Regions from separate parts of the Bradyrhizobium sp. AZCC 1610 genome, predicted to be linked through region 1. Evidence: predicted binding sites of a transcription regulator. Region 1 holds the regulator's gene; each other region holds the start of a gene.

Region 1 (10,362 bases):
CTGGCCAGTTTTGTAAACGATGGCCATGAATTTGCCGCCAGCGCCCTCCTCCGTCGACGTGTTGCTGTTCGACCTCGGCCGCGTCGTGCTCGATATCAGTTTCGACAAGGTGATGGCGACGTGGGCCGGGCACGCCGGCTGCGAGCCCGCCGACCTCGCCAGGCGTTTTGTCGTCAACGACAGTTTCAAGCATCACGAGATCGGCCGGATCGACGACGCGGCGTTCTTTGCGAGCCTGCGTCAGTCGCTCGGCATCGGCCTCACCGACGCGCAGTTCCTGGAAGGCTGGAACGCGATTTTCACCGGCGAGGTGCCGGGAATTGCGCCGCTGTTGGCAAGCGCCGCCAAACGCATGCCGCTCTATGCTTTTTCCAACACCAATCCGGCCCATGTCGCGCATTTCTCGCAGGCCTATGCCGACGTGCTCAGCCATTTCCGCGAGATATTCCTGTCCTCGAGCATCGGTTTGCGCAAACCCGACGCTGAAGCCTATGATCATGTGGTAAAAGCGATCGGCGTGCCGGCACAGAGGATCCTGTTCTTCGACGACTCGGCCGCCAATATCGAAGGTGCGCGGGCGCGCGGCCTTTGTGCCATCCACGTGGCATCGACGGATGACGTGGCAAGGGCACTGACCGCACTTGAAGTATAGGAGGTCTGCCCGTGGCCTTGATGCCTGTTGCCGATGCGCTTGCTGCGATCCTTGCCGGCGCCGCACCCCTGCCCGAGGAAATGATCGCGCTCGACGATGCCTGGCATCGCGTGCTGGCGCGCGACGTCGCCGCGCGGCGGACGCAGCCGCCGCGGGCGATGTCGGCGATGGACGGCTATGCGGTGCGCGCGGCCGATGCCGCCGATCTCTCGGTGCGGCTGAAGGTGATCGGCGAGGTCGCGGCCGGACGGCCGTTCGAGCGGAAGGTAGGCGCGGGCGAAGCGGTGCGGATATTCACCGGCGGCGTGATCCCTGAGGGGGCCGACGCCGTCATCATCCAGGAAGACACGGCCATCGACGGCGATTCCCTCGCCATCACCGAAGCCGCCGTTCCCGGGCGGCATATCCGCGCCGCCGGCGTCGATTTCCGCGAGGGCGATGTGCTGCTCACGCGCGGGCGCCGCCTGACCGACCGCGATTTGTCGCTCGCCGCCGGCATGAACTATCCGGAGCTTGCGGTGCACCGCCGCCCAAAGGTCGCAGTCCTCGCCACCGGCGACGAGCTGGTGATGCCGGGCGCTACCCCCGGCCCCGGCCAGATCGTCTATTCCAACGGCTACGGCATCCGGGCGCTGGCGCGGGCCGAGGGCGCCGAGGTCGTCGATCTCGGAATCGCCGCCGACACGGTCGATGCCACCGCGCAAGGTATCCGCCGTGCGCGCGAGGCAAGCGCGGATATCCTGATCACCCTGGGCGGCGCCTCGGTCGGCGACCATGACCTCGTCAAGCGGTCGCTGGAGGCCGAGGGGACGGCCATGGCGTTCTGGCGCATAGCGATGCGGCCGGGCAAGCCGATGATGCACGGCAGGCTGGGCACGATGCGGGTGATCGGCCTGCCCGGCAATCCGGTCTCCTCCTATGTCTGCGGCTTCCTGTTTCTGGTGCCGTTGATTCGTGCGCTATCGGGCTGCGACACCATCCATCATCCGCGCGAAAGCGCCTTGCTGGGCCGCGATCTCGCCGCCAACGACCAGCGCGAAGACTATCTTCGGGCACGGCTCGAAGCGCGCGCGGACGGCACGCTGATGGCGGTGCCGGTGAGCCACCAGGATTCATCGCTGCTCGGGAATCTCGCTGCGGCGCGGGCACTTGTGATACGTCCGCCGTTCGCGCCGGCTGCCGCAAAGGGTTCGCGCTGCGAACTGCTCCGGCTGCCCGAATGATGCCCTGAACGGCGCCTTTAAGGGCGTTTTGGGCCGAAGCCGCAATGCGTTCACCTGAAATTAAGTGGTTGCGGAACACATATCGAACATATAGTGTCCGTTCATGATTTGTTTCGACTGCTAGTGTCCAGGGTTGGGAGTTTTAGGGACTCCCGCGATGGACCCTGACGCTTCGGGACCGAAAGACTGTGCCAACCGGGGGATTGCTCGCGATGCTTACGCGCAAACAGTATGAACTTCTGCGTTTCATCAATGAACGGCTGAAAGAGGCCGGCGTACCGCCCTCCTTTGACGAGATGAAGGACGCGCTCGACCTGCGCTCGAAATCCGGAATCCACCGCCTCATTACGGCGCTGGAGGAGCGCGGCTTCATCCGCCGGCTGCCCAACCGCGCCCGCGCCATCGAAGTCATCAAGCTGCCGGAGCTTGCTGCCGCCGGCAACGGCCGCCGCGGCTTCACGCCGAGCGTCATCGAAGGCACGCTCGGCAAGCGCTCGGTGAGCGTGCCGGCTTCCGAGGATGACGGCAACCGCCCGGTCGCCGTCCCCGTGATGGGCCGGATCGCCGCCGGTACGCCGATCGAGGCGCTGCAGACCCGCAGCCACACCATCAGCGTGCCGCCTGACATGCTCGGCTCCGGCGAGCATTACGCGCTCGAAGTCCGCGGCGATTCCATGGTCGACGCCGGGATTCTCGACGGCGACATGGCGCTGATCCAGCGTAACGAGACCGCCGACACCGGCGATATCGTGGTGGCGCTGATCGACGAGGAGGAAGCCACGCTGAAGCGCTTCCGCCGCCGCGGCGCCTCGATTGCGCTGGAGCCGGCCAATGCCTCCTACGAAGTCCGCATCCTGCCGCCGAACCGGGTCCGGATTCAGGGCAAGCTGATCGGCCTGTACCGGAAGTATTGAACTGTCGGATTGCAGACACGACGGCGACGACACCCCGCCCCGGCCTTCGGCCGGGGTTTTTTGTGGCGCGGCCGGAACCAAGCCGCGTTAGCGCGTTTGTGATTTAGGCGCAGCGCGCCAGTCGCAGAATTGCCCAGAAACAAGAAAAGGCTCTGCGCCATGTCCACTCTGATAGAGGCTTGTGCCTCCTTCGAGACACGGGTCAGCTATCTCAAACGAGGGAGCCATCCGATGTGTGACTATAGCCTGCATGCTGTGGCAACGCGGCCTGCCCAGGTCGGCGAGACGCTGATCACCACGACCTTCCGCGGTACATCGACCCGCGGCTTTGCGTCGGAACGCGAGCCAGCAGTGGCGGTCTGCATGCTTCCCGGCACCGAGCTGGCGTTCGCCGAGGACGTCAAATACGATAACCGGTGGATCTGGACGCGAACCACCGACTGGCGGGTCGGCAAGTTTAACCAGATCGAACCCGAAGTATCCGACCGTCACCATGACGCGATCGAATTTCCTGACGGAAGCCATGTGCTGGTGACGCAGCTCTGCGAAGGCCAGCGCGCGACTGTGCTGCAATTGCCGGTGACCGAGGGCGAACGTGCACCGAAGGTGACGGAAGCGCCGCCGGCCGAATCCATCGTGACCGGATAAACGCAAACGCGAACGCGATCCGCCGGTTTAGGCCGGCGGATCGTGGTAATGTAATTTTTTCAGAACTCGGCGCCGAGGGGCAGTCGGTGGTCAACAAGGTTACATGGCAAAAGGCCGGACGCGTCACCGAGCCCGGACGATACATGTTCAGGTACGGCTGGCTCACCATCACGGCCGAGGATCTCGCGATCTGGCGGCAATTCCCCGAGGCGTCGTTCACGCTGGTCAATTTGCCATCGGAGCCCGACGCGCCTGAGGAGTTTCATCTGGGCGCCTTCGAAATACCCGCCAGCCCGACGGTCGACGAGCACTGATGTTCCTCTATTCCTCCGCCTGAAGGTCGGCCTCGGCCGGCGTCGCATCGACGGCGCGCGGCGGCACGACACGCGGCGCAAGCACGGTGGCGTCGGCCTCGCGCTCGTCGGCTGCGGCCGGCGACCACGGGCGGTCGATCCCCCTGGGCTTGGCTGCCTCGACGACAAATCCCTCACGGCCTCGCCGCAACGCCATTGCGCCCTGCCGCCGCAACCGGTCGGCATCGATGACGGAAGCCGCGCATGAAGCGGGCGCCTGCCGCAGCGTCACGATGAGCGCCGCGCGCTCGCAATCGTCCGAAAGCGCCTCGGGCTTGAGCGCCTGCGCGATAAGGCCGCCGGCGGATTGCGTTACGCAGCCAAGGTCGTCGCATGAGACGCCTGCGGTGAGCGATGCGTCAGCGGCCGTACGCGCGTCCGCGTCCGCCGCCAGCCACTCCTTCAGGAGGAAGGCATCCCGGGAGCCCTTCGCCGCATGCATCAGATGCAGCCTTCCATCCTGGCCGCGGACGGCGACATTGCGACCATCGGCGGAGATCAGGATGTCCGGCAGCGGCGCCCTCGCCGCCCATAGTGCCGCTGATAGCACCAGCACCGCGCCCGACCAGCGCAGCGGCGTGCGCAACAGGCCGAGCAGGATGATGCCGAGACTGGCCGCAATCAGCGGGCCGATGCCGAACGCCGGCACCCGCCCGACCGCGCCGGGCAGCGCCGCGACCCATTGCGTCACCGCAATCATCCAGTCGATGCCGATGCCCATGATCGCCCAGAACAGGCGATCGAAGCCGAACGGCATCGCGACGAGGCCGAGCAAGCCCGCCGGCATCACGACCGCGGAGACGACCGGCATCGCCGCGAGATTGGCCAGCACGCCGTAAGGCGTGACCCGGTGAAAGTGAAAGGCCGCGTAAGGCATGGTCGCGAGCCCCGCCACCAGCGAGGCCAGCAGCAGCATCGCGATCTCACGGCCGCCCCACAGCGCCACGCGGGCGGTTGCGGTATGGTCAGGCGTCGCGAACAGGCGCGGCAAGCCGATCTGCACCAGCGCCACCAGCCCGAGCGTGGCAGCAAACGACATCTGAAAACTGGGATGCACCAGCGCTTCCGGCGCGACCGTCAGCACGATCAGGGCCGCGACCGCGAGCGTGCGAAACGTAATCGCCCGACGATCGACCATGACAGCGATCAGCACCACGGCCGTCATGAAGAACGAGCGTTGCGTCGCCACTTCCGCCCCCGACAGCAGCAGATAGAACGCGGCGGCGAGGAACGCAGCCGCCGCCGACCATTTCTTGATGGCGTAGCCGACGGTGAGCGCGGGAAACAGCGCGAGCAGCGCCCGCACCGCAAAGAACACGACGCCGGCGACGACAGCCATATGATAGCCGGAGATCGACAGCACATGGCCGAGACCTGAGATGAACATGGCGTCGTTCACCGGCGGCGAGATCGCGTCGCGCCGCCCGGTCAATAGCGCAGTGGCGATCGCGCGCTTGTCACCTTCCAGAGTGGTCCTGATCCGCGCGTCGATCGTGTCGCGCAGCCCCTGCATGAACGCGGAATAGCGCAGGCGTAGCCCGCCGCCGGTGGCGGGCGGCTCGGCGGTCTTGATCGCGCCCATCACGAAGCCCGAGGCGCCGATGCCGGCAAAGAACATATCGCGGCTGAAATCGTAGCTGCCCGGCCGCACCGGCGTGAGCGGCGGCAACAGCCGCGCCTTCAGCTCGACGAAGCTGCCGACCGCGGGCGCGGTGCCCTTCTTCACCGACAGCCGGACGCGATCGAGCTTCGTCGTCCCGCGTGCGCTTTCCATGGTGATGACGCGCAGGACAAAGCGGTCGGTGCGCTCGCGAATGTCGCGGGTTTCGACGAAGCCGGTCAGCGCCACCGAAAACATCGGCCGCGCCAGCACGCCATGCGCAATCCGCGCTGTCTTCCATGTCGCGATCGCAAAGCCCGCTGCAACCGCTGCGATCATCACGGCGACGGGAAAGAATTTCTGCCGCCGCAACAGGACCGCGACCGCGCATAGCGCGATGGCGACGACGCCGGCCACAGACAATACCGGCTCGTGATCGGCGGCGAAGTAAAAGGCAATGCCGGTGCCGAACGCGACGGGCACCCAGGGCAGCAGGCGCCCGGCGCCGGCTTCCGCACGCGCCCATGCGCGCAGGGTTTCGAGCAGCGGCGGCCAGAACGCGGGGCGAGACGGGACAAGGCCGCCGACGGGCACGGCGGCGCGCGGCGGCCAAGTCCCGGCATAGCCACGCTTCCGGCCCGATGTGTCACCCTGCTCCGCCACCGAGCCTACACCTTACGATCCCGTAGAGATCGCAAGACTACCGGACGGTGTATTTGAGCTGCTAGCAGAACAGAAGCAGAAACCTGAAGAAATGCACGGCGCCAGCGGCCCCACAAAGCAATTAATCCGCAGTGGAAAACTGCCGCTAAGTCAGCCCAACTGCATTTTTCGACTCGTCAAAGCGTGCTCGTTCTCTGAACTTCGAGGCTGGTTGCGGAGCACGACGTGAGCCAGTTTTCTTGCACGCTTCTGCTTGTGACGGCTCTGATGCTTACGGCATGCTTCGGAGTAGCGGCTTGGCGCATCTCCGGTGGCGCATCGGAAGTCACCGGGAGCATTCCGCCGCCATTGATCGACCTGCGTTGATGCGTTGAGACTGTTAGGCAGAGCGGAGGCAGAAACCTGAGGAAACGCGCCGCCATCCGCGCTACACTCGCGGCCATGAAGCTAGCCGCCTGCCTTTCATTTGCCGTCATGATGACCGCCTTGGCTTCCACCGCCGAGGCGGCCGAGCAATGCCGCTTCATCGAGGCGCGGCCCGAGCGCGAGGCGTGTTACCAGCGCCAGGAGACTGCGCGGGCCGCCCGGCAGAAAGCCAACGATATCAGACAGGCCGCAGAGCAAAAGCCCTACGAGCCTATGGCGCAGGAAGATGCCGAACTCGCCAAGTCGCTGCGCGGCATTTGCCGGGGCTGCTAGGCGGCCGGCGCCACCAATCCCGGCAGCCCACCGCCCGGAAAGCGCGCTTGAAAGCGCTCTTGCAAGTGCGCCGCAGCAGGATGCACACTGTGTGCGCTTGACGAGGTGTCAACGTCTACGGCTCTCGGCCCAACTGGAATTCTTAGTTGCGCTCAGAACGAGAGGAGCATGACGCCATGCGAGAAATCGAAATCCACGACTACGCACGGCAGTTACTGGAAGCACATGGCGCCAAGGCCATTGCGGAAGCCGCCCAGAACGCCATCGAACTCGAGGCAAAAGGCGAGGTCGAACTGGCCAGAACCTGGCGGCATATCGAAGACGCGATGAAGCTCATGCGCGGGCCGCACCAAAGCTGAAGCTGCCGGCGTGGCCAGGTAGGACCTGGAGCAGGTTCCGTCGCAATCCACCTGGTCGCGGCTGAAGGGCAACCTGACCTCCAAGATGCGGCTCTCCATAACAGGAGTGAAGCCATGTTTCCGAAGTGTGCGACAGCCGAAGACCTCGTGAAGGCGATCACGGACGAGAAGGTGCAGATGATCGATCTGCGCTTCACCGACTTGCCGGGGGTGTGGCAGCATTTTTCCGTCCCGCCGGGTGCAGCTAGTGTCGATGCTCTCAGCGAAGGCATTGGATTCGACGGCTCGTCCATCCGCGGCTTCCAGGAAATTCAGGAAAGCGACATGCTGGTCGTGCCGGACCCGACCACGGCCTTCCTCGACCCGTATTCGCCTGCATCGACCCTCGTCCTGGTTTGCAACATCAGGGACCCCGTGACCGGTCAACCCTATAGCCGTGACGCCCGTTACATCGCCCAGAAGGCTGAAACCAACCTCAAGGGCACTGGCCTCGCCGATACGAGTTACTTCGGCCCGGAGGCGGAGTTCTTCGTGTTCGACGACGTGCGCTATGGACAGGACATCAATTACGCCTTCCACGAAATCGATTCCAGCGAAGGCAGTTGGAATACTGGCAAGGAGGAAGCGCCGAATCTGGGCCACAAGCCGCGCCCGAAGGAGGGATATTTTCCCGTTCCCCCGACCGACAGCATGCAGGCTCTCCGCACCGAAATGGTGCTGACGATGGAACAGCTGGGCATCCAGATCGAAGCCCATCACCATGAAGTCGCGACCGGCGGCCAGAACGAGATCGACATGCGCTTCACCACGCTCACCCGCATGGCGGACAATCTGATGATCTACAAATACGTGGTGAAGAACACCGCCCGCGAGCACGGCAAGACCGCAACGTTCATGCCGAAGCCGCTGTTCGAGGACAACGCCTCGGGGATGCACGTTCACCAGTCCCTGTGGAAGGGCGAGACCAATCTGTTCTATGACAAGGCTGATTACGCCGAGCTGAGCGAGATGGGCCGTTACTACATCGGCGGGCTCCTTACCCACGCCTGGGCGTTATGCGGGCTTTGCGCCCCCACCACCAACTCCTATCGGCGCCTGGTGCCAGGCTATGAGGCTCCGATCAATCTGGTCTATTCCCAGCGCAACCGCTCAGCCTGCTGCCGTATTCCGATGTATTCGCCGAACCCGCGGGCAAAGCGCGTCGAGTTTCGCTCGCCGGATCCCTCCTGCAACCCCTATCTCGCGTTCGCCGCGATGCTGATGGCCGGCCTTGACGGCATCAACAGCCGGATCGATCCGGGCAGCCCGATCGACAAGAACCTCTATGACCTGCCGCCCGCCGAGGCAAAGGACGTGAAGTCGACACCTGGATCGCTGGATCAGGCGCTTGACGCGCTCGAGCGCGATCACGCCTTCCTACTCCGCGGCGATGTGTTCACCGGCGACGTGATCGAGACTTGGCTCGACTACAAGCGCAAGAAAGAAATCGATCCTATCCGGCTGCGCCCTCATCCATACGAGTTCCACTTGTATTACGACATCTAGCTAGCTGCGACCGCGTTAGCTGACGCGTGACCGGCCCTACGGCTCAATCAGCGGCGTCTTCGACGACACGTGGTGGCTGACGATTTTCCATTCGCCGCCTTCGCGAATGATGACCCAGGTGATTTTCACCGTCAGGGGTTCAGCATCCTCTTCGACGACAAAAGACGCCGTGCCCGCGACGTTGATCAGGTCGGGAGCGGCATGCGCAGTCCTGACGTCGGTGAACTTGACCGTCGGGGAATGCCATCTCGGCAACGCGTCGAAATAAGCGGCAACGCCGTCATTGCCGCGATACAGGTTTGGATTCGAGCCGAAGAAGAACGCGTTCCTCGAATAGAGCGACGCAAGCGCGCTGGCGTCCAGGTTGCTGAACGCCGTCGCCCATTTTCCCATGATGCCGGACACGATGTCGTCGGTTGCGCTGCGTTCGGATGATCCCATCGCCGGACCTCAGCCCTTCCCGCCGACTTCCTTCGCAAAGGTGTCGCGCAGGCCGATGGTGCGGTTGAACACGGGCTTGCCGGGCATCGAATCCTTGTCGCCCACGAAATAGCCCTGCCGTTCGAACTGCATCACCTCGCCGGAATTATCGGCGGCAACCGAAGGCTCGATCCGCGCGTTGGGCAGGATTTCCAGCGACTCCGGATTGAGGTCGGCGGCGAAATTCGCGGCGTTCGGGCTGGGATTCGCGAACAGCTGATTGTAGACGCGGATTTCCGCCGGCACCGACTGCGCGGCCGATAGCCAGTGCATGGTCGCCTTGACCTTGCGGCCGTCAGGCGCGTTGCCGCCCTTGGTCGCGGGATCGTAGGTGCAGCGCAGTTCGACGACTTCGCCGGCGTCGTTCTTGATAACGCCGGTGCATTTGATGAAATAGGCGTAACGCAACCGCACTTCGTTGCCCGGCGACAGGCGGAAGAACTTTTTCGGCGGGTTCTCCATGAAATCGTCGCGCTCGATATAGAGCTCGCGGCCGAACGAAATTTTTCGCGTACCGGCCGAGGGATCGTCGGGATGGTTGACGGCCTCGAGCTCCTCGATCTCTCCTTCCGGATAATTCTCGATCACGACTTTCAACGGCCGCAACACCGCCATGCGTCGCTGCGCTGATTTGTTGAGGTGTTCGCGAATGCAGAACTCCAGCATGCCGACGTCGACCACGCTGTTGGCCTTTGCGACGCCGATGCGCTTGACGAATTCGCGCACCGCCGCCGGCGGCACGCCGCGCCGCTTCAGCCCGGCGATGGTCGGCATGCGCGGATCGTCCCAGCCGGAAACGTGGCCGTCGCGGACGAGTTGCGTCAGCACGCGCTTCGACAGCAGCGTGTAGGTGAGGTTGAGGCGGGCGAATTCGTACTGGCGCGGTTTTGACGGCACCGGCAGCTTGTCGAGCAGCCATTCATAGAGCGGTCGGTGGTCCTCGAACTCCAGCGTGCAGATCGAATGCGTGATGCCTTCGATGGCGTCCGACTGGCCGTGCGCATAATCGTAGCTCGGATAGATCGACCATTTGGCGCCGGTGCGCGGGTGCTCGGCATGCAGGATGCGATAGAGCACGGGGTCGCGCAGGTTAATGTTGCCGGCGGCCATGTCGATCCTGGCGCGCAGCACGCGCGTGCCGTTCGGGAATTCACCCGCCTTCATGCGCCTGAAGAGGTCGAGGTTTTCCTCCACCGTCCGGTCGCGGAACGGCGAATTCTTGCCGG
Region 2 (10,362 bases), 2.1 Mb from region 1:
CTGCGAAGAGCCAGTGATGAGCGCCCGCTTGCCCGTCAGTTCGAAAAGTTCAAAAGCCATGTGACGATCCCGTGCTGCCTCAAGCCGCCAAGGCTCATCGCCCAAGCGACTTCTTGATACCGTTCAATCCAAGGCGCGGGAAGGGGTCGGAATGGACGTAAAAGAATTGCGCGCCTTTTCGAACGTCCTCGACCGGTGTTCCCCTGACTGTCGCCTGACGTGATCGCAATCGTGGGCAGCGCAAGCTAATTATCAGTCGCATCAGCGTCCCTTCCAGAAGCGTACAGGTTGCTGCAAACTGCGTACGTAGCCTGCGATTCGTAGATATCCTGAGGACCCATGAACGAGACTTTGATATCCGCCTGCACGATGTTTCTCGTTCCAGCAACACTTTTGTTTGGCGCTTTAGGTGTCGCGAACTCGTCCTTTCTCAAGGTGCTGGTCTGCTTGCTTGGCGTAGCCACGACAGGAATATGGCTTTACCGGATATGGTGGTGGACAAACCTGTCTTTGATTGATCGCAGAACGGCGCTTGGTCTCGCGGGCATGTATGCGTGCGCGTGGCTGGTGACATTCCTGGTGCAGTTGAAGAATGTGTTCTCGTCGCGCTGACTGACTCCGTTTTGCTGAAAATCGCCGACAACCTTCGCCCACAACCTCGGCAGCCGCCTCCGGCGCGTGAAGTGTGCCACGGCCGGCATCCATCTGGGCTGATGGCGTTCGACCAGCCGTGGAGAACACGGAGTGAGCGGCCATGGGCGCTCGACGGGCTGCGATCAGGTTGTTAAGCCCCGCCTCCGCTAAGGGGACTTTGAGTCGAGACATGACCGTTGCGATCGAGATGGGACACACGACGGCCGGCGCCCCGGCGACTCTGGACCTTGAGGAACTGCTGGCGACCCGCCTGCTGGTGCAGGGCAATTCGGGCTCCGGCAAATCCCATCTGCTGCGCCGGCTGCTGGAACAGAGTGCTCCCTGGGTGCAGCAGACCATCATCGACCCCGAAGGCGACTTCGTGGCGCTTGCCGATCGTTTCGGCCACCTGCTGATCGATGCCGAGGACCATACCGAGCGGGGCCTGCAGGTCGCCGGCGAGCGAGCGCGCATCCATCGCGTCTCCACCGTGCTCAATCTCGAGGGGCTCGACGCCGAGAACCAGATGCGGCGCGCCGCCGCCTTCGTCGGCGGGCTTTTCGAGGTCGCCCGCGACCACTGGTACCCGATGCTGGTTGTGGTGGATGAGGCGCAGCTCTTCGCGCCGGCCGTCGCCGGCGAGGTTTCGGACGAGGCGCGCAAACTCTCGCTCGGCGCCATGACGAACCTGATGTGCCGTGGCCGCAAACGCGGGCTTGCGGGGGTCATCGCCACCCAGCGACTGGCGAAGCTCGCCAAGAACGTCGCGGCCGAGGCCTCCAATTTCCTCATGGGCCGAACCTTTCTGGATATCGACATGGCGCGCGCCGCCGACCTTCTGGGCATGGAGCGGCGACAGGCAGAGGCCTTCCGGGATCTGGAGCGCGGGCAATTCATGGCGCTGGGACCGGCCCTCTCCCGCCGTCCGCTGGGGCTGCGTATTGGCCCAACGGAGACCACGCCGCGCAACGCGACCCCGCGCCTGATGCCTCTGCCGGAAGCGACACTCGACGCACGCGCCATCATCCTGGCAGCGCCGCCGCCCGAGAATAATCGGCCCCAGCGCCGGTCGCCGCCAGACCTCCTCGGCCAGCTCATGGCGGCGAAGTCAGCGGCTCTGGAGATCCGTCCCGAAGCGGTGGAGCAGCCACTCAGTGCTGAGCAACTGGCGGAGCGGCATGAGCGAGTGGACCGTATTCTGCGCGCCGTCATGGCGGAGCCCGACGCGGGATTCCGTGCCATCGGCGTCCTCTATCAGGAGTTCGTGGTCCGCTGCCGAATAGAGGGCCTCGGTTCGGCCGTGCCGGACCTGGGTGACTTCCGTCGCATGCTGACGCGCGCCCGCGCCGGGCTCGGCTCCGATATGGCAGAGGATGACGGGTGGCAGGATGTCTCGGTCCGCGCCTCGCTTCTGCCGGAGGATATGCAGGGCGTCTTCATGATGATCGCCCGCGCCGCGAAAGAAGGTTGGCCCTGCCCGGGCGATGCAGCGATTGCCCGCGCCTATGGCTCACATTCGTTGCGCCGTGCACGGCGGCTGCTGACCTACATCGAGGAGCAGGGCCTCATCGTTTGCCAGCTTGACGGTGCCGGTCGGCGGATCGTGACGCTCGTCGAACTGGCCTGGGCGACGGCACCGGGCGACCCCAATGCCGAGGAACTGCCGGCGGAGCAAGGTGATCCCCAAACGGGGTAACTTGATAATGGCGCCCGTCTCGCTCCGCGGTATATGATGCGCTGAAGTCGCTGAGCGCTGCACTACAGTTCCTTTGACGAGCCCGCGCGCTTGTCGCCGGCCGCCTGTTGCATATCTCGCTTAAAAGGAGTTCTGAGCTTGAGCGTTGCCTTCACCAAGGAAGACAGTGCCGAAACGGCGTCGGAGACTCTGCTTCCCGACCGCCCGGTTTCACCTCATCCGAACCTCGTTACGGAAGCGGGATTAAAGGCTCTTGAATTTCAGCTTCACCAGGCTCGCGAGGCATACGAGACCGCGCAGAGGATCGAAGACGTGAATGAACGGCGGCGGCAAGCGGCAACCCCCTTGCGCGATGCGCGCTACTTTGCGGCGAGAGTTCGGACGGCTCAGGTCATCACCAAACCTACGTCAACTGACACTGTCGCCTTTGGGAGCACCGTGACCTTCAGGCGCGACGATGGGCGCGTGCAGAAATATCATATCGTGGGAGAGGACGAAGCGGACCCCAAGGCCGGCTCCGTTTCCTTCGTGTCCCCGGTGGCAAGGTCTCTGATGGGCAAAGCCGTTGGAGATGTAGTCGGTACATCCGGTCAAGAGCTTGAGATCATTGCGATCTCGTAGCCCCCGCACAGGACGCAGCCGATGTTTGGAATGTCCGCGTTGCGCCAGATATCGCACGAAGTGTTGCTTTTCATCCGAAGCCGAAATTGATCTTGTCTATCTACGTCTTTGTCACTGCAGCCGCGCGTCGACCGCGCCCGCGAAGCTTGCCCACTCCGCCGGCGCGGCCGCTGGAAATTTACGCCGCGCGAACGTAGCCGTAGCGCAGGTTCGAGGGCTCCTTGGCCGCCAGCGCATACTCGTTCTTGAGCGAAGCGAGACGGTCCACCGAAAAGGCCGGCATCCTGGTGTTGTCAGCCGCTTTCAGCCTGATCTTGTAGAATTTGGTGGCGTTGCCGCCGAAGATCAGTTGCTTGGTAGCGCTATTGGCGTCGCCGAGCGGCGCAAACCCGTATTTCTTCTGCATGTCCTCCGGAATTTCGAGGCGGCGCAGTGCCTCGATCTGCCACTGCGGTGAGCCATACCAGACCGAGTCAGTACCCCACATCACGTGATCGACCCCCATGCCCTTGATCAGTGTGCCGACCAGCGCGGCGCAAAACTTCGGATGCGCCACCGCCGAGTTGGCAAAGGAGGTGCCGATCTCGGCATAGACATTGGTGACGCCGAACTTCTGCGGGATTTCCGCGAGATCCGTGGCCCACTGGATGCGGCCGGTCTGCTCGAACTCGGCCCAGGCCTTGTCTGGCAGCTCGAGGAACGCCCGCAGCGCCGAGTGATAGATCACGAAGTTCATCTGCGGCCAGTCCTTCGCCGCCTTTCCGATGTCCCACGCGGTTGCGTATTCCCACACGCCGGCGAACGACTTCTCGTAATCGGGCGGCAGCAGCCCCTTGTGGATGCACAGCGTGTTGATGCCGGCCTTCACCGCTTTTTCGTAGAACGGATACATCACCTGCTCGTCGTCGAGCCGCCATGGGAACTTGGAGGGCGCCAGCGGATCGCCGATCGTGTAGGACTTCCAGGAATCGGGCTTGTAGACCTCGATTGCCTTGTCGACCTCCTCCATCCAGCCGGGCTGCTTGGGGGTGATGACGCTGTGCGCCAGCAGGCGGCGCGAGCCCGCGAAGTCGTTGATGAGCTCGCGGGCCTTGACGATCTGCTCGTTGGACAGAAGCCACCAGCTCGGATCGTCGAACGGCGCGCCGCTCAACAGCGCCATGTTGGTGTCGCTGTCGTAGTAGATCTCTTTCACGTAGTTCTGGAACTTGTAGCGGGCGAGCGAGGAGACGCCCTCCTCCTTCATCTTCGGGTTCCAGTGCTGGCTCGCAAAGTCCGCCAGACCCAAAAGCTCCTTGTGATCGAAGTCGTCGCGCACGAAATGGGTCTGGACGTCGAAGATGAACTGGCCGGCGAGGCCTTGCGCGCGCGCCAGCATCAGCTCGGGCTCGCGGGCCTCTGCAGCCGCGACCTGGAAAACATTGCCGTAGATGTCGTTCATTGCGAGGAATGCCGCCGCCATGCCGCAGCTCGTGTGCAGGAACTGCCTGCGGCTCAAACCGAGGTGCTTGCCGTTGAGGTCGGCGAGCTCGTTGATCCGCGCCTCGACCTTCCTCTGTGTAGTGCTCTGCGGGGGCGGGAGATACTCGCCGTTGGAAACAATTTGAGTGGGAATCGGCGTTGCCGCCGATGCCGCCTCGGCACCCGCGACGAGGCGCTGCTCTCGTTCACTAAGCCAAGTGCTCATCGTTTTCCTCCCTTGTTGATGATCGAAGCGCGTGCTGATCGTTGCCGCATGGAGGCTGCGTGCTTCACAGCGGTTAGCAGGCCGGCTCGCCGCACCGTCCGCCTCGCTCAAAGATTGCATCGCAGCCGCGCATGACGCGCGAATTCAACGCTCAAATTTCCATGGCCGCAAGCGGAGTAATCCGGCAGCCGCACTGTCCCAAACTCATTTCGCTTCCGATCGTTTTCAGTCGCATCGGCGTCCCTTCCAGAAGGGTACAGGTTGCTGTAACCTGCATATGCAGCCTGCCAAGGCATCGTGCTCGATGAAAAGTCCCACAGCCGAAGAACGCTTCACGACTATGAACGCGCAGCACAGACAGCACGGCATCGATAGAAGACCGCGGATGGCGCGCAAGTTGAACGAAGGACACGCAATGGCCAAGAACACGATTTGCCTGTGGTACGACAAGGACGCAGAGGCTGCTGCCCGCTTCTACGCCGAAACCTTTCCCAACAGCGCCGTGGATGGCGTCCACCGTGCACCCAGTAACTACCCATCCGGCAAGGAGGGCGACGTGCTGACGGTGGAATTCACAGTCGCCGGCGTTCCCTGTATCGGCCTCAACGGCGGTCCTGCGTTCAAGCACAACGAAGCTTTCTCGTTTCAGATCGCCACCGATGACCAGCAAGAGACCGACCGCTACTGGAACGCCATTGTTGGCAATGGGGGCCAAGAGAGTGCATGCGGCTGGTGCAAGGACAAGTGGGGCGTCTCCTGGCAAATCACGCCGCGCGTGCTGATCGAGGCGCTGGCGGCCGGCGGCGATGAAGCAAAGCGAGCATTCGATGCCATGATGGGCATGAAGAAAATCGACGTCGCCGCGATCAAAGCGGCACGGCGCGGCTGATGTTCGCCACCAGACCTTCCCGGACAGGCGTGCCGTGCCGATTTTTCAGAGGCCTGGCGGGCTCAGACCCAAGATCCGCCGTCAGAACGGATCGCGAGGGCGAGCTGGGAGTAACCTCAAGTCGGTCGCAAACGGCGAACTGGTGACGAGCTACTTTGTGAGCCATCGGGCGGTTCGAGGGAGCACTAATTGGCGACGTCACGATGGCGCAGTTGCTACCCGGTACCCGACGTAGCGATTCTATGATGATAGAGGCTCACGCCGGCGGACATAACGATCTGGTGGCTCGATCTCGATATCGATGACGACCGCGGCGTTCTCAGGGAGAACGGCGGGCGCTTCGTCCCTGGTGCACCATAGCACGCATCTCGGACTCTCGAGGTGACGGTCACAGGTCTTTTTCGGCGAGCTCGCGAAACGCGTCGGGAACGGAACGAGACATGCCCAGCTCCGCCGAGCCGTATCCAATAGCATCCCATCCGAAGCGATCGCGGATCTTATCGACGGCACGGTCGGCCGCCCATCGTGCCATGCCTATTTTGGTGCCGGGGCAGCGGCGTTCATCTGGAAGTCCCAACGGAAGTTCAAGCTCCAGATCCCAGTGCTCTTCGAGATGCGACACGGAGATCGCCAGGAGCGAGATGGTCTTTTCATCCGGGTGTTCTGCGAGGACCGCGCGCACCAGATCCTCGGCAATCTCGGCGAGGATCACGGTCGCGCAGATTGGTGCGTCGAGCGTTACCGAGCGAGTGACTGAGCGCAGGTTGGCGAAACGAACGCGGACCGTCACGGTTCGGCCGGGCCTGGACTTGGCGCGGAGCCGGCTGCCGATGCGGTCCGCAAGGTGAAACAGGGCGGGTCGAAAAACTCGCTCGTCGGCGGGCTTCCTGCCAATCGCCGATTGCGCTCCCGCCGATTGCGCCCGGCGGTGAGCCTTGATTTCCCGTGGATCGCGATTCCACGCCAGCGCTGCGAGTTTCTCTCCTGCCGCGGGACCGAGCAACCGCTCGAGCGACCATCCCGGTGTCTTTGCCAGCTGCCTGATCGTTAGTACACCGATCTCGGCCAGCCGCGCCCTGGTGACAGGTCCCACTCCCCACATCAGCTCGACGGGCAGGTGGTGAAGGAATTTCAGCTCGGTGTCGGGATCGACGACCACCAATCCGTCGGGCTTGGCCACTTGCGAAGCAATTTTTGCAAGATGCTTGGTGCGCGCTACACCGACTGAGATCGGAAGGCCAAGCTCCATGCGCACGCGTTGGCGGATCGCCCTTGCAATTTCGGCAGGCGGACCGAAGAGATGGGTGCAGCCCGCAACGTCGGCAAAGGCCTCGTCGATGGAAATCCGCTCGACGAGAGGCGTGAAATCGCCGATCACCTTGATGGCGGCGTCGCCCAGCCTTTGGTATTCCCTGAAATGCCCGCTGACGAAAGTGAGCTGCGGGCAGAGTTCGCGCGCCTGCCGTCCCGGCATGCCGCCGCTGACCCCGAAGGCCTTGGCTTCGTAAGAAGCAGCAAGCACAACTCCACCACCGACGGCGACGGGTTTGCCGCGCAACGAAGGGTCAAGGAGCTGCTCTACCGAGGCATAGAAAGCATCCAGATCCGCATGGAGGATGGTGGCTGTCGTTGCCATCCCGACCGTTTGCCCATGACGTTTCGAACATGACGTTTCGAAGAGGTTCTCGAAGAACATAATGAGAACAAGAGCGACGAGTGTCAAGCGATCGGTGTAGATCGCGCAGGCACCAGTCCTGACGGAAAGCCCCGGCTCTACCTGTCTTTCAGTGTCTGAGCGTTGTTGCGGGACTAACAAACCACCGAGACCGACATTCGCTGATAGTGGCCGTTTGACAAGTTTGCCCCTCTTGGGGGCGGTTCGGCATCTGGCGATAGATCGGCATTCAGCCGTGATAAGCAAACAACTCGATCGGGTCGTTGAAGCCGCGCACCGGATATTCGCCGACGCGTTCGAGATCGAAATCGCTTTCGACGAAGTCGGCGAACGCGCGGGATAACAGCACCGTTCTGCCCAATTGTTTGGTGAGGGTTTCGAGACGCGAAGCCATGTTGACCGCAGGACCGATAACGGTGAAGTCAAGCCGGGTGCGCGACCCGATATTACCGTACATGACGTCTCCGACGTGGACGCCGATGCCGTAATTCAGCGGCGCACGACCGGTTTCGCCGTTCCTTTCGTTCAGGGCAACCATGGCCTGACGGGCTTCGGCCACGGCATGCAGCAGATTTGCACAGGCCGACGGCTGGCTGAGCGGAAAAAATGGCGAGCAGACCGTCGCCGATGAATTTTAGTATCTCCCCACCATGTCGCGCAATCGGCTCCGACATCGCGTCGAAATAGCCGTTCAGAAGATCAATGACGTCATCGCGCGGCCAGTTGTCGGAGATCCGGGTGAAATCACGCAGATCGCAGATCATGATAGCGGCGCGTACCGTCGTCCCGCTTCCGCGTCTGGTGGCGCCGGCCAGAATCAGCTCGCCGGCATGCGACCCGACATAGGTTTCGAGCAGCGTTCGCGCCAGCCGGTTCTTCATGCGGATTTCGCTGACCAGCGCCAGAACCGGTAATAACTTCGACAGGCGGGCGATATGCGCGTCGTCGAAACCGCCTGGCCGGTCGGTTGCAAAGGTCACGATATGCCGCTTGCCGAGCGTATGGTACAGCGGCCAAGCGATATAGTCGGTCAGGCCTTTCGCCCGCATCTCGTCATAGATGGCGTGCTTCCGGCCCAGCGAGGCACCGCGTTCGAGATTCTCGCGCACCTCGGTGGCACCGTCATGGATTTCGTTGGCGGGACTGCCGATGTATTCGGATCGCTCCCTGACATCGTAGTCTACTCTCGCAAGCTCGGCCTCGCGCATCCCGTCGGCCCACATGATCCGGGCGCCAAGCCATTGCGGATGGTGGATCAGGAGATGAAGCGACGCCCGCTTGACGGGAATGCCCGCTCGCTGGAGCCGGATACACAGCTCGGCGAAAATATTGTCAATGAAGCGCTCATCTCGCGTGTCGTTTGTCAGCCAGTGCACAACGTCGCCGTCAGAATGCGCGGGAACGGGATCGATGTTTGGCGGCGCGTTCATAGCTTGCTCCTGAGCAGTGACCTGGATCGACGGTACAGGATATGTCGTGTCCCCGCTCGACGGCGTCAACGGGGTCCGCCGCAATCTGCCTGCGCGCATTGGGTTGTCGGCGGGTTGTCGCTTGCCACGTCGCGACTTGGCCGAGGCGTTCATTCCTCTGAAACGGTCCATTGTCGTAGGAATTGAGGTCACTGCGCACGCCGGCAGGAATTCCCTCGACAGCGGCGAGCCGCCTGTCGCCATTTCCATGCCTTCTTCTAAGTGAGGCCTTCGGGCACCGCTACCTTCAGCTTCGAGGCGAGCGCGAGCAGCCGGGACCGAGTGCCCTGCACGAGCGGTATGCCTACGCGCGACCGCGTTTCCATCTCATCGAAACCGCGTTCGCCCGGCAGATAAACGCGTTCCGATCCGGCCGCCGGCGGCAAGCCGTTGATGGCGGCGCCGAGGCGATCGACTTCGAGAGGGAAGCCTTCGCCGAATGCCGATGGGTCGAGCACAGCGACCAGGCCGTTGCCGCCTGGATCGCCGCCTCCGGCGAGCGCAACGGCAATCAGGGGATTCTCCGTCAGCACGCTGGCGAGCACCTCGATCATCAGAGAGAGGCCCGAACCTTTGGGGCCGGCCATCGGCAGGACGGCCTTTACGTTGCGCGGGTCCGTCGTCTCCCGGCCATCCGCGTCGACACCCCAACCCGCAGGAATCGCATGACCGGCATCCCTGGCCGCCATGATCTTGCCGAGCGCCACCGATGCGGTCGACATGTCGAGGAGCAAGGGGCGGTCCGGGTTGCTGGTGGGTGCGGCAATCGCGATGGGGTTCGTTGAGACACCCTCGGCCCTGGATCCATGATAGATCATGAGCGGCTTTGAAGCGGTCATGACGATGGCAACTTTACCCGCTTGGGCGACCTGTTGCGCGTAGTATCCGATCGCACCGGCATGGCTGATGGAGCGAACCGCGCACCAGCCAATGCCGTGGGTGTCTGCGAGTTGCGTCGCCGTTCGTGCGGCAATGTTCATTCCCACTGCGCCCGGCGCGCGTTGTGCGTCGATGACTGCTATCGCGCCCTTGCCTGAGATCCGGCGCGGTTCAGCGGATGGATTGATCAACCCAAGTTCCACCATCTCGACGTAGCGAGGGATCCGCAGCACGCCGTGCGAGTCGGCGCCGCGCAGATTCGCCCAAACCAGCATGGCAGCCGTCTGATCGGCCTGATCGGCCGTAAATCCGCCCGCCCCGAGAAGCGCGGCCGCGAAGCCCTGGAGTGTGCCAGAACCAATCGCGACCATGTCCGAAGCCGCACCCACGCTCAGGCTCCGAGGGGCGAGAGAAAGAACTTGTCGAGCCACCCTTTGATGATCGACTTTGTGCGCGGTGCATCCTCGGGCGCGAGCGGGAAATGGGACGTGCCGCTGATCAAAATGAGCTCGGCCGGCAGGCCGGCCTTTTCGAACATGCGGATCGACTGTTCCGTCGGCGTGATGGTGTCATTGGCGGTATGCAGAAAAAGTATCGGACGTGGAGCGATGTTTCCCACCACATCGTCGGCGCGGAAATTGTACATGCTCCATGCCGTCTCCACCGGAATTTCCATGATCGCCTTCGGGGAGAGATTCTTGCGCAGATGTTCGGGGATCGGGACGGCGTCGAAGCGGGAGATCCACATGCTCTTACCGGTTTCCTGCCGGTGCCTGCGGCCCTTTTCCAAAAGGGACGTGAACTTCGCCCAGG
Region 3 (10,362 bases), 2.8 Mb from region 1:
AGCATGGGCGGCCTCTTTGATGTTTGGGGCGGTGGGTAACGCCCAAACTATCAGTTTCGCCGCTGAACGGGAACGCCGGCACGCCGTGATATTTCAGCGCTATTCCGTAAATTCACAGATCGGACGCGGCGATCCAGAATACTTCGCCCTCGGAATCCGCGGTATCGAGCCAGAGCAGCGGCAGTTGCGGATAGGCGGCTTCCAGTTGCGGACGGCAGCGGCCGATCTCGCATAATAGCCCGCCCTGCGGCGTCAGGTGCGCTTCTGCCTCGTCGAGGATGCGCCTGACAATGTCGAGCCCGTCGGCGCCGCCATCGAAGGCAAGCTTCGGCTCGGCACGGCATTCGCGCGGCAGGCCGGCCATGCCTTCCGCATCGACATAGGGGGGATTGGAAATGATCAGGTCGTAGCGCTTGCCGCCCAGCGGCTTGAACAGATCGCCACGGTACAGCTTCAAGCGATCCTGTAGCCCGTAGTCTCCGACATTGCGCGCGGCGACCTCGATTGCGTCTTTTGAAATATCCACCGCGTCGATCGCGGCATTCGGAAAATTCCTGCTCGCCAGAATGGCGAGACAGCCCGAGCCGGTGCAGAGGTCGAGCACGCTGTGTATCGATGCCGGATCGCCGATCAGCGAACCGTCTTCCGCGTCATACTCTTCATTTTCCTGGCGACCGAAATGCTGCTCCAGCAGTTCGCCGATGAACGAGCGCGGCACGATGGTGCGCTCGTCGACATAGAAGGGCAGACCGCGCATGTAGATCTTGTTGACGAGGTAGGCTGTGGGTTTTCGGGTCGTGACGCGGCGCGCGATCAGGTCGAGGATCTTTCGGCCTTCGGCGGCAGTGACGCGCGCGGTGGCGAACGCCTCGAACTGGTCAGGGTGCAGATGCAGCGCCTCGCAGACCAGGAAGGCGGCCTCGGCAACAGGATCGGTGGTGCCATGGGCAAATACCAGCCCGGCCTCGGTGAAGCGGCTGACGGCGAAGCGGACGAAATCGAGCAGCGTCAGCAATTCGCCGGCGCCGACCTTGGGAAGTTTCGATGTGGTCTGGCCGCGCTTTGCCGCCGGCTTCGTGCGTTTGGCCATCAGGGCTTGGTCCAGCGCGCGGCGGCTGCATCATCATGGTCGCGCGCCTCCACCCAGCTCGTGCCTTTTTCGCTTTCCTCGCGCTTCCAGAACGGCGCGTTGGTCTTCAGATAGTCCATCAGGAATTCCGCCGCTTCGAAGGCTGCCTGGCGATGCGGCGACGCCGTCACCACCAGCACGATGTTCTCGCCCGGCGCGATGCGGCCGAACCGGTGAACGATGGTGAGCCCCTGCAACGGCCAGCGCGACAGCGCCTCGTCGGCGTGGCGCCCGATCTCGGCCTCCGCCATGCCGGGATAATGCTCGAGCGTCAGCGCGGCGATCGGCTCGCCGTTCTCGCTGCCGCGGCAGATGCCGCTGAACGTGACGACGGCGCCGATATCGGTACGGCCTTTGGTGAGCGCCGCGATCTCCTGCGCAACGTCGAAATCGCCTGCCTGGATACGGATGGTCGCGGTGACGGACATGCTTGAGGTCAGCCGCCGGTCATCGGCGGGAAGAACGCAATCTCACGCGCGCCAGCGATCACGGCGTCCGGCTTGACGTGGGCCTGGTCAATCGCGGCGCGGATCACCTTCGGCTTTTCGAAGGCGTAGGCATAAGCCTCGCCCCGGCTGGACAGCCAGCCGATCAGGTCGTTCACCGTGCGCACATCTGCCGGCGGCTCGATCGTTTCCTCCGCCACGCCGACCCGCTCGCGTACCCAGGCGAAATACTTGACCCTCATCCCTCATCCTCCTTGATGAGGTGATGGATGCCGGCGCGGAAATAGTCCCAGCCGGTGTAGATCGTGAAGATCGCCGACAACCACAACAGGGCGATGCCGATCAGGGTGGTCGCCGGCAGGAGCTGCTCGCCCGCTTCACCGGCGATCAGAAAGCCGATCGCGACCAACTGAATGGTGGTCTTCCATTTCGCAAGCTTGGTCACGGGCACGCTGACCCGCAGCGCGGCGAGATATTCCCGCAAGCCCGAGACCAGGATCTCGCGGCACAGGATCACGATGGCGGCCCACAGCGTCCAGCCATGGATGCTGCTATCGGCTGCCAGCATCAGGAGGCAGGACGCCACCAGCAGCTTGTCGGCGATCGGGTCCAGCATCCGGCCAAAAGCGGATTGCTGATCCCACATTCGCGCATAGTAGCCATCGAGGTAGTCGGTCACCGCGGCAGCGATGAAGACCGCCAGCGCTACCCAGCGCAGCCACAGCGGGCCGTCCAGGATGGACTGGGCGAAAACGCAGCCGACCACTACCGGAATGGCGGCAATGCGGGCGTAGGTCAGGATATTCGGCAAGGACAGGGTTTTGGCCTGTCCCCTGGTTGTTGCGATGTTCATCCGTGTTACCAATACCGCTGGAGCGTGAAGGTCAACCGTGTGGACCTAGATCATCTGTCGCAGGCGACGCCCAAATGACATGCCTCTCGATTCGAAGTCCCTCAACCCGGCTGCGCATGGAAAAACTCGAAAATCTTGCGAGCGCTTTCGGCGCTAACGCCTGGAACCTTGCCGAGGTCCGCGATCGAGGCCCGCTCGATCTCCTTCAGTGTTCCGAAGTGATGCAGCAAGGCACGTTTGCGTGACGGGCCGATGCCCGGGATTTCCTGTAAGCCCGCTTCCCTGATGTCTTTTTTCCGCAGTTTGCGGTGCGAGCCGATCACGAAGCGATGCGCCTCGTCGCGCAGCCGCTGGATGAAATACAGCACCGGGTCGCGCGGCTCGAGCTTGATGGCCTCGCGGTCCGGCATGAACAGGGTCTCCCGCCCGGCATCGCGGTCCGGGCCTTTTGCCACGGCCATCAGCGAGACCTGGGCTAGTCCCAGACCCTCGAAAATTTCTCGGACGGCGTTGAGCTGGCCGCGGCCGCCGTCGATGATGACGAGGTCGGGCCATTGCGGAAACGAATCATCGTCGGCCTTCGCCTTGACGGCGTCGCCCTCCGGCGGTTTCAGGAGCCGCTTGAAGCGCCGTTCCAGCACCTCGCGCATCATCGCATAGTCGTCGCCGGGCGTCAGTCCCTCGGACTTGATGTTGAACTTGCGGTACTGGTTTTTGATAAAACCATCCGGCCCCGCCACGATCATCGCGCCGACGGCGTTGGTGCCCTGGATGTGGCTGTTGTCGTAGACCTCGATGCGCTTCGGCACCTGCGGCAGTCCGAGCGTGGTCGACATCCCTTCCAGCAGCCTGCTCTGCGTCGCCGTATCGGCGAGCTTGCGGCCAAGCGCCTCGCGCGCGTTGGTCAGCGCATGCGTGACCAATTCTTTTTTCTCGCCGCGCTTGGGTACCGAGACTTCGACTTTGTAGCCGGCCTTCACGCAAAGCGCGTCGGCAAGCAGTGCTGATTCCTCGATCTCATGCGACAGCAGGATGAGTCTCGGCGGCGGCTTGTCGTCGTAGAATTGCGCGAGGAACGAGGCCAGCACTTCCTCCGGCGTGAACGACTTCTCCGCGCGCGGAAAATAGGCGCGGTTGCCCCAGTTCTGGCCGGTGCGGAAGAAGAATACTTCGACGCAGGAATAGCCGCCCTCCTGATGGATGGCGAACACGTCGGCTTCTTCCACGGTGCGCGGATTGATGCCCTGCTGCGACTGGATCGCCGACAGCGCGGCGAGGCGGTCGCGGTAGAGCGCCGCGGTCTCGAATTCGAGTTCGTTCGACGCCTTCTCCATCTCAGCGGCGAGCAACTCCTTCACGGCGTGGCTCCGCCCGGAAAGGAAGTCGTTCGCCTCGCGCACTAGCTCGGTGTAGCCGGGGAAATCGATCTCGCGGGTACAGGGGCCCGAGCAGCGGCGGATCTGGTAGAGCAGGCAGGGGCGGGTGCGGCTCTCGAAGAAGCTGTCGGTGCAGGAGCGGATCAGGAACGCGCGCTGCAGCGCCGTGATGGTGCGGTTGACGGCGCCTGCGGATGCGAACGGCCCAAAATATCGTCCGGGCCTGGTTTGCGCGCCGCGATGTTTGAGGATCTGCGGCGCCCAATGGTCGCCTGATATCAGGATGTAGGGAAACGACTTGTCGTCGCGCAGTTGCACATTGAAGCGCGGCCGCAGCTGCTTGATCAGGTTGGCTTCCAGCAGCAGCGCTTCGGTCTCGGTCGTGGTGGAGACGATCTCGACCGTCATGGTTGCCGCAATCATCCGCAGAATGCGCGCCGGCAGCGGCGCGTTGACGCGGGCGTAGGAAGCAAGCCGCTTGCGGACGTTTTTCGCTTTGCCGACGTACAGCACGTCGCTTCCGGCATTGAGCATGCGGTAGACACCGGGAGAGGTCGGCGCCAGCCGCACCGCGTTTTCGATGGCGGCGTGGCCGATCGCCAGCGGGCCTTCGGCAATCGCCTCGGCAGCTTCCTCAGGGGCTTCCGGCAGGCGCGCCTCGTCGTCCTCCTCGGCGGCGGATGTCGCGGGATCGACGTCGGCGGCGATCAGGTCCTGCGGCGGCAGATCCGGCTGGGAACCCCGCCGCGCCTTGCGCGGGGGCTGCGGATGGTCGGTAGAATCGTGATCCATGGGCCTAAATTAAGCGCTGCAAGGCGGCATCGCCAGCGTTCGCGACGCTCTCTCCCGGGGAAGGGCGCCGGTAACGCTTTCTTAAGACTGAGGAGCGGGAGTTACCCGGCTTAACAACCCTTTAACTTAAAACTCTCGATAAATCTTAGCGGAAAAAGCTGGAGTTCCGTAACCAGGCGGTCTTTCGCCGGGCATGGTCGCGGCAAGTTGCGTGGGGTGGCGTGATGAGCAGGTTTGTGTGGGGCGCGCTGGCGGTGATCGCTGCTGGCTGGACCACATCGGCACGGGGGGCCGACCTCTACGGATCGCGCCCGCCCTTGACGGTCAACCAGACGCACTTCGGTCCCGATAGCTGGGCCGGCCCCTATCTCGGCGGCAACCTCGGCTATGCCTGGGGCTCGGTCGCAAACAATCCGACCAAGCCGTCCGGTTTCGTGGGTGGTGTCCAGGCCGGCTACAATTGGCGGAACGGGCCGTGGGTGTTCGGCATCGAAGGCGACGTCCAGGCCACCGGCGCCGAAGATACCTTCGCACCGTGGAAATTCTCCAATCCCTGGTTCGGTACGGTTCGCGGCCGCGCCGGTTACGCGTTCAACAACGTGCTGTTCTTCGGTACCGGCGGTCTCGCCTTCGGCGAGCTGCGCGCCACCACCTTCGGCGTGACGGAGTCCCATACCAATGCGGGCTGGACGCTCGGCGTCGGCGCCGAGATGGGCTTCGCCCCGAACTGGAGCGCCAAGGTCGAATACCTCTATGTCGATCTGGCCAACAGCAACTTCGTCGTTACAGGCGCGTCGAACGGTTACCGGTTCGGCTTGATCCGGGCCGGCGTGAACTATCACTTCTGAGAACAAAGAAACTGTCGGCTATCACCTCCCGGCGGCAGCAGGTCGCCGGGATTTTTTTGCCTTAGGGCCGGGGTTGCGCTCGCCGCGCGCCTCACCGCTCTGGACGGCAATGCCGTGCCCAGCGCAATCTTCGCAGCAGGAATTCAGTCCGCTTCCAAGGCGAGCGTCGGTTTACGATGAAATCACCAGGTTGACCGCCTTGGGGCCTTTGCCCTTCTTGTCCGGTTCGACCTCAAACGTAATGCGCTGTCCTTCTGTCAGATCCTTCAGTCCGGCCCGCTCGACGGCGGTGATGTGCACGAACACATCGCGGCCGCCATCATCGGGCTTGATGAAGCCGTAGCCGCGTTCTCCATTGAAGAACTTGACTGTTCCAGTCATGGCCATCGGGAAACTCCTCCCCCGTATTGCTCTGCCGCTACGCGCATCTCGCGTGTCAGCCGACCGGACATTCGCTGCCGGAAGCTTGGCCACCTGAGCCGATCGGGTTCACGTCCCCGACCAACCTGGATTTTATTCGGCCTTGATCACTCCGCCGCAACCATTCGCGGAAGCGGAACGTAAAGCCAGTCCCAACGGCCTGAGCATAATACGGATTTGCGCGAATTGCCTATGGCCATTCGCACTTTTCACCTGATGCGCCGGGTCCTCAGGGCTTGGGCGTCTCCAGCCTGAACCGGCCGGCGCCGCCCTGGCCGAGCGGCTTTTCGAGTTCGGGTAGAATGGTCTTCAGCTCGCCCGCCAGCGTCCACGGCGGATTGACGATCAAAAGACCGGTGGAGGCGAGGGGGCCGCCCGGCGCCTGCGGCGCGACGCTGAATTCGAGCCGCAGGCATTTCCCGGCCGGCTTGCTGGCGGCGGCAGCGCCCGCGACAAGGCGCGCCAGGGTGTCGGTGACCCGCCGGCTCTTCACCGGATACCAGATCAGATAGCTGCCGGTCGGCCATTTCGCGTAGGCTTCGGCGAATCCGTCGGCCAGCTTCTCGAATTCGTCCTTTTGCTCGAACGAGGGGTCGATCAGCACCAGGCCGCGCCGCTCGTTGGGCGGCACGAAGGCCGGCAACGCCATCCAGCCATCGAGATCGACCACCCTTGCCTGGCTGTCGCGGCGCAGCGCGTCGATCAGCTGCCTGCGGGCGCCGGGCTCGATTTCGCAGGCCGTGAGACGGTCCTGTGGCCGCAGCAGCGCGCGGGCGATCAGGGGCGATCCGGGATAGGCCTCAAGCTTGCCCGGCGCGTTGAATGCCCTGATGATATCGAGATAGGGGGCGACCAGCGGCAGCGTGTTTTCCGAAAACCGCGCCTGCAGCACCCGCGCAATGCCGGTCAGCCATTCGCCGCCGCGGCGGGCTTCTTCGCCGGTGAGATCGTAGCGCCCGGCGCCGGCATGGGTGTCGATGACGCGAAACGGGGCCTGCTTTTCCTGCAGATAGGCCAGCATGCGCACCAGCACGATGTGCTTGATGACATCGGCAAAGCCGCCGGCGTGAAAGGCGTGTCGGTAGTTCATGGGGGAGGGGTTACGACATCGGGGCCCGGAAAGTAACCCATATCGTCGAAGATGCGAGCGGCGGATGACGTCTGCAATGGAGGTTCAGTGGCTAGTCGCAGAATGATGTTATCGTCACCCAGCAGCACGGCAGGACCACTGTAAGCTTCGAGGGCTCGGACGATTCCCTTGTTTTCAATCTCGGCAGCAATGGATCGGCACGACTGAGCTTCGCCGATCACACCAGCGTCGATATTCGTGCCTGACGCAGCTTCGGCGTAGAGGGTCCCGGCCATCCACGTACCTTGCAGACGACAATAAAGCCGTGGATGACCGGGAACGCAGACAACTCTGGGCAGTCTGCGCAGGGCGGATTGCTATGTGTGGGCCTGCACGATGGAAGCGGCTCTTCAACCGCCCCGCACCGGCGGCATCACTACCTCGTCACGCCGGCAGGTGCGGCGGTCGGTTTCCTCGCAGGCGCGGAATTGCATGTCCTTGCTCAGGCAGACCCGCACCTCGCTCAGCCGCCGGCTCGAGCAGGTCACCGAAATCGCCGAACTGCTGAGGCCCGGGTTGATCTTGATGAAGGCCTCTTCGAGATCGCCGGGGGCAATCGTCTTCTGCTCCGACAATTGCAGGAATTCCTCGGGGATTTTCACAGCCGCACGCGCCTTGCGGACGCTCTCGAAATAGGCCCGCGCACCAAGGCCCGAACAGGTGCCGTGCTTGTCCCACTGGTTGAAGATCAGGCCGGGCGCCGGCATCAGGTCCAGCATCGAGGTCATGATGTTGCGATCGAGCCGCGGTGAGGGCCGCTGGCAGTATTCGGGAAAACCGCGCTCATATTGCGGCCACAGGCCGTGGACCACGAAGGAATAGGGCCGTTCGCACTGGGCCTGTGAGCGTCCGCTATTGCCGCGCTCGGCCGCCGCCTCGCAGAACGAGGGCGACCACGAAAGGGCCAGGACGTAAAAATCGAACTCGCCCGGGGCGTTCTGCCGGCGGTCCTGGGCGGACGCCATCCCGACGGAGACGACAACAAGCGCCAGCGAAATCAGAAGCCGCAAAATGATGACGGATCGGTGCATCGAAAGCCCCTCTACTCGACTACCGGGAGCCTAGCAGGGAACCGGAACATTTCAAGAACAAAATTAATTTATCGCGGACGCCAGCCGCGGGTCCGTTCAATCGGCGCGAATTGGGCGAATCAGGGCTTGGCGGCCCGGCAGCCGGGGCTATAGGCCCAGTTGCGGTCAAGGCCGGTCACGCACCATTCTACGCCTTGGCCGAAGCCGGCAAAGCCGCCGTCCTCGATGATCGAGAAGTGCACGGTGCGCATCTTGCCGTCGCTCAGCATCACGTCGCCGCTGCAGTAGCGGCGCGGAATGTTGTCGGACTGCCAGGGTCGGAACGCGGTTTCGTGGATCCGGCCGTAGCCAGTAATCGTCAGCGCCGAATTCCAGAACTTGCCCTCCTTCTCCTGGAATTGGTACGCGATCGTCGACAGCGCCCGCTCGCACTCGGCGACGCGGCCATCATATTTCGGGCCGAACAGCCCGAAATTCAATTCCATCGGATTGGCGGCCTGGGCGGCATGGCTGGAGACCAGCAGGGCGAACGCCGCCGCCATCGGGCCAAGTGCTTTGGGACCGAGTGCTCTCAAGGATTTGAACAGGTTGCGCATGGGGAATCCGCCGGTAAGCCAACACGCGAGACGGTGCCGCGAAGCCCTGACAAGGTCAAGTGCAGCGCGGCAACACCTGACGACCAAGTCCGCCTCGTGCTGCAACCATTCTTTTCACGGCCATCGGCGCACACTATGGTGGGCTTCGAGCGAAATGGAGTCTGCGATGCGAAGAATTATGGCCGCGTGCCTGATTGCCATGTGCCTGGTAGTAATGGGCGGAATGCTGGCGGGCGCGCCTGCGCAGGCGCAGTGGTGGGACATCGACACGGTGCCGCCGTTCAAGGGCAATGACACCGGCGGTATCATCGCCTATCCGCTCGCGATGCAGGCCGATGCCCGCCAACTCGCCGTCGATCACTGCGCCCGCTACGGCAAGGTGGTGAAATTCCTCGGCGTGCAAGCCAATTACGGCGGCTATGTTTCCTTTGCCTGCCGCTGGGTGCCCTATGGCGCCGCCGAGCGGCCGCTGCGCACGCTTTACTGAGCGCGCGCCGCTACCTGATTTTCCGGCTGGACATGTTTTTGCCACGCGAAGCGTTCACTTCGCGTGCGCACAATATCGTGGAAGAATTCAGGGGGAGCACACGCATGAGACGACTGCTTCTTGTGTCTTGTTTGGCCGCTGGCCTGCTGGCCATGTTGCCCGTGAACGGCGCGGTCGCCGTGGAGCTGCCGGTGCGCAAGGCCGGTCTGTGGGAGATGAAGGTGCTGAGCACAGGCGCGCCGGTGCCTGAGATGACGATGCAGCAATGCACCGACGAGACCACCGATAAGGACATGAGCACAGCAATGTCGCCGATGGCCAAGGAGATGTGCTCGAAGCAGGATATCCAGAAGACGTCAGCCGGCTATGTCACCGATTCCGTCTGCGGCATCGCCGGCATGACGATCAAGTCACATGCCGAGATCACCGGCGACTTCAACTCCGCCTACACCGTGAAATCGACCTCGCGCAGCGAGGGTGGCCCGGCCGGTGGAGGGCGCGACAACACCACGACGATCGAGGCCAAATGGCTTGGCGCCTGCAAGAGCGATCAAAAGCCCGGCGATACCGTGATGCCTGGCGGCATGAAGATGAACATCAAGGACATGGAAAAGCTGAAGTCCATGATGCCGAAGAAGTAAGCGGGCTACATCGCCCAATTACACCGGCACCCTTACCGCCGCGCGCAGGCCGCCCATCGGGCTGTCGCCGAGCGTGATGTCACCGCCATGTGAGCGGGCGATGTCGCGGGCGATGGCCAGCCCCAGGCCCGTGCCGCCTTCGTCCTGGTTGCGGGCATCGTCGAGCCGAAGGAACGGCTTGAACACTTCCGCGCGCATATTGGCCGGAATGCCCGGCCCGTCGTCGTCGACCGTAACCGTCAGATAACGGTGATCGCGGTGGCCGGTGATGGCGACCGTGTTGGCGTGGCGCGCCGCGTTGGAGACGAGGTTGGCGATGCAGCGCTTGAACGAGGCCGGCTTCACCGTCACGACCGGCAGTCCACGGAACACCACGGTCGCGGTATGGCCGTGGCGTTCTGCATCGCTGCGCAACTCTTCCAGCGCCATCGCCATGTCGGTCGGCTGCGCGATCTCGCCACTGTCGCCGCGCGCAAAGGCGAGATAGGCCTCCAGCATGCCGGCCATTTCGTCGACGTCTTTGCGCATGCCGTCGACTTCAGGGCTGTCGCCGATAAGTGCGAGTTCGAGCTTGAAGCGGGTCAGGATGGTGCGCAGATCGTGGCTGACGCCGG

The links. Region 1 encodes LexA, which represses DNA repair genes until DNA is damaged. Its sites were predicted from a motif close to TGTTCNNNNTGTGTTCNG; they were not measured.
Region 2: dinB (DNA polymerase IV) is a predicted target of LexA. The motif match lies at 7,215-7,232, and genes of this name have one in related genera.
Region 3: V1279_RS03460 (ribonuclease T2 family protein) is a predicted target of LexA. The motif match lies at 8,067-8,084, and genes of this name have one in related genera.

What each region holds. Positions count from the first base shown of each region.
Region 1 is NZ_JAZHRR010000001.1:3,536,819-3,547,180, forward strand. It holds gene V1279_RS17530 (HAD-IA family hydrolase) at 26-652, shown strand; gene V1279_RS17535 (molybdopterin molybdotransferase MoeA) at 664-1,875, shown strand; gene lexA (transcriptional repressor LexA) at 2,088-2,789, shown strand; gene V1279_RS17545 (hypothetical protein) at 3,021-3,437, shown strand; gene V1279_RS17550 (hypothetical protein) at 3,524-3,751, shown strand; gene V1279_RS17555 (ComEC/Rec2 family competence protein) at 3,759-6,053, opposite strand; gene V1279_RS17560 (hypothetical protein) at 6,531-6,752, shown strand; gene V1279_RS17565 (hypothetical protein) at 6,929-7,111, shown strand; gene glnA (type I glutamate--ammonia ligase) at 7,226-8,656, shown strand; gene V1279_RS17575 (YybH family protein) at 8,693-9,097, opposite strand; gene V1279_RS17580 (glutamine--tRNA ligase/YqeY domain fusion protein) at 9,107-10,362, opposite strand, start outside.
Region 2 is NZ_JAZHRR010000001.1:1,391,455-1,401,816, reverse strand. It holds gene V1279_RS06940 (SDR family oxidoreductase) at 1-60, opposite strand, end outside; gene V1279_RS06935 (hypothetical protein) at 340-612, shown strand; gene V1279_RS06930 (ATP-binding protein) at 824-2,329, shown strand; gene greA (transcription elongation factor GreA) at 2,468-2,950, shown strand; gene V1279_RS06920 (amidohydrolase family protein) at 3,129-4,637, opposite strand; gene V1279_RS06915 (VOC family protein) at 5,053-5,526, shown strand; gene dinB (DNA polymerase IV) at 5,915-7,162, opposite strand; partial or broken gene V1279_RS06905 (adenylate/guanylate cyclase domain-containing protein) at 7,431-8,631, opposite strand; gene V1279_RS06900 (Ldh family oxidoreductase) at 8,889-9,938, opposite strand; gene V1279_RS06895 (alpha/beta hydrolase) at 9,941-10,362, opposite strand, start outside.
Region 3 is NZ_JAZHRR010000001.1:692,909-703,270, forward strand. It holds gene V1279_RS03410 (aspartate aminotransferase family protein) at 1-5, opposite strand, end outside; gene prmB (50S ribosomal protein L3 N(5)-glutamine methyltransferase) at 113-1,090, opposite strand; gene V1279_RS03420 (molybdenum cofactor biosynthesis protein MoaE) at 1,090-1,557, opposite strand; gene moaD (molybdopterin converting factor subunit 1) at 1,566-1,817, opposite strand; gene pgsA (CDP-diacylglycerol--glycerol-3-phosphate 3-phosphatidyltransferase) at 1,814-2,428, opposite strand; gene uvrC (excinuclease ABC subunit UvrC) at 2,530-4,596, opposite strand; gene V1279_RS03440 (outer membrane protein) at 4,821-5,444, shown strand; gene V1279_RS03445 (cold-shock protein) at 5,616-5,831, opposite strand; gene V1279_RS03450 (23S rRNA (adenine(2030)-N(6))-methyltransferase RlmJ) at 6,094-6,954, opposite strand; gene V1279_RS03455 (hypothetical protein) at 6,951-7,229, opposite strand; gene V1279_RS03460 (ribonuclease T2 family protein) at 7,344-7,958, opposite strand; gene V1279_RS03465 (hypothetical protein) at 8,144-8,620, opposite strand; gene V1279_RS03470 (hypothetical protein) at 8,787-9,107, shown strand; gene V1279_RS03475 (DUF3617 domain-containing protein) at 9,212-9,748, shown strand; gene V1279_RS03480 (ATP-binding protein) at 9,767-10,362, opposite strand, start outside.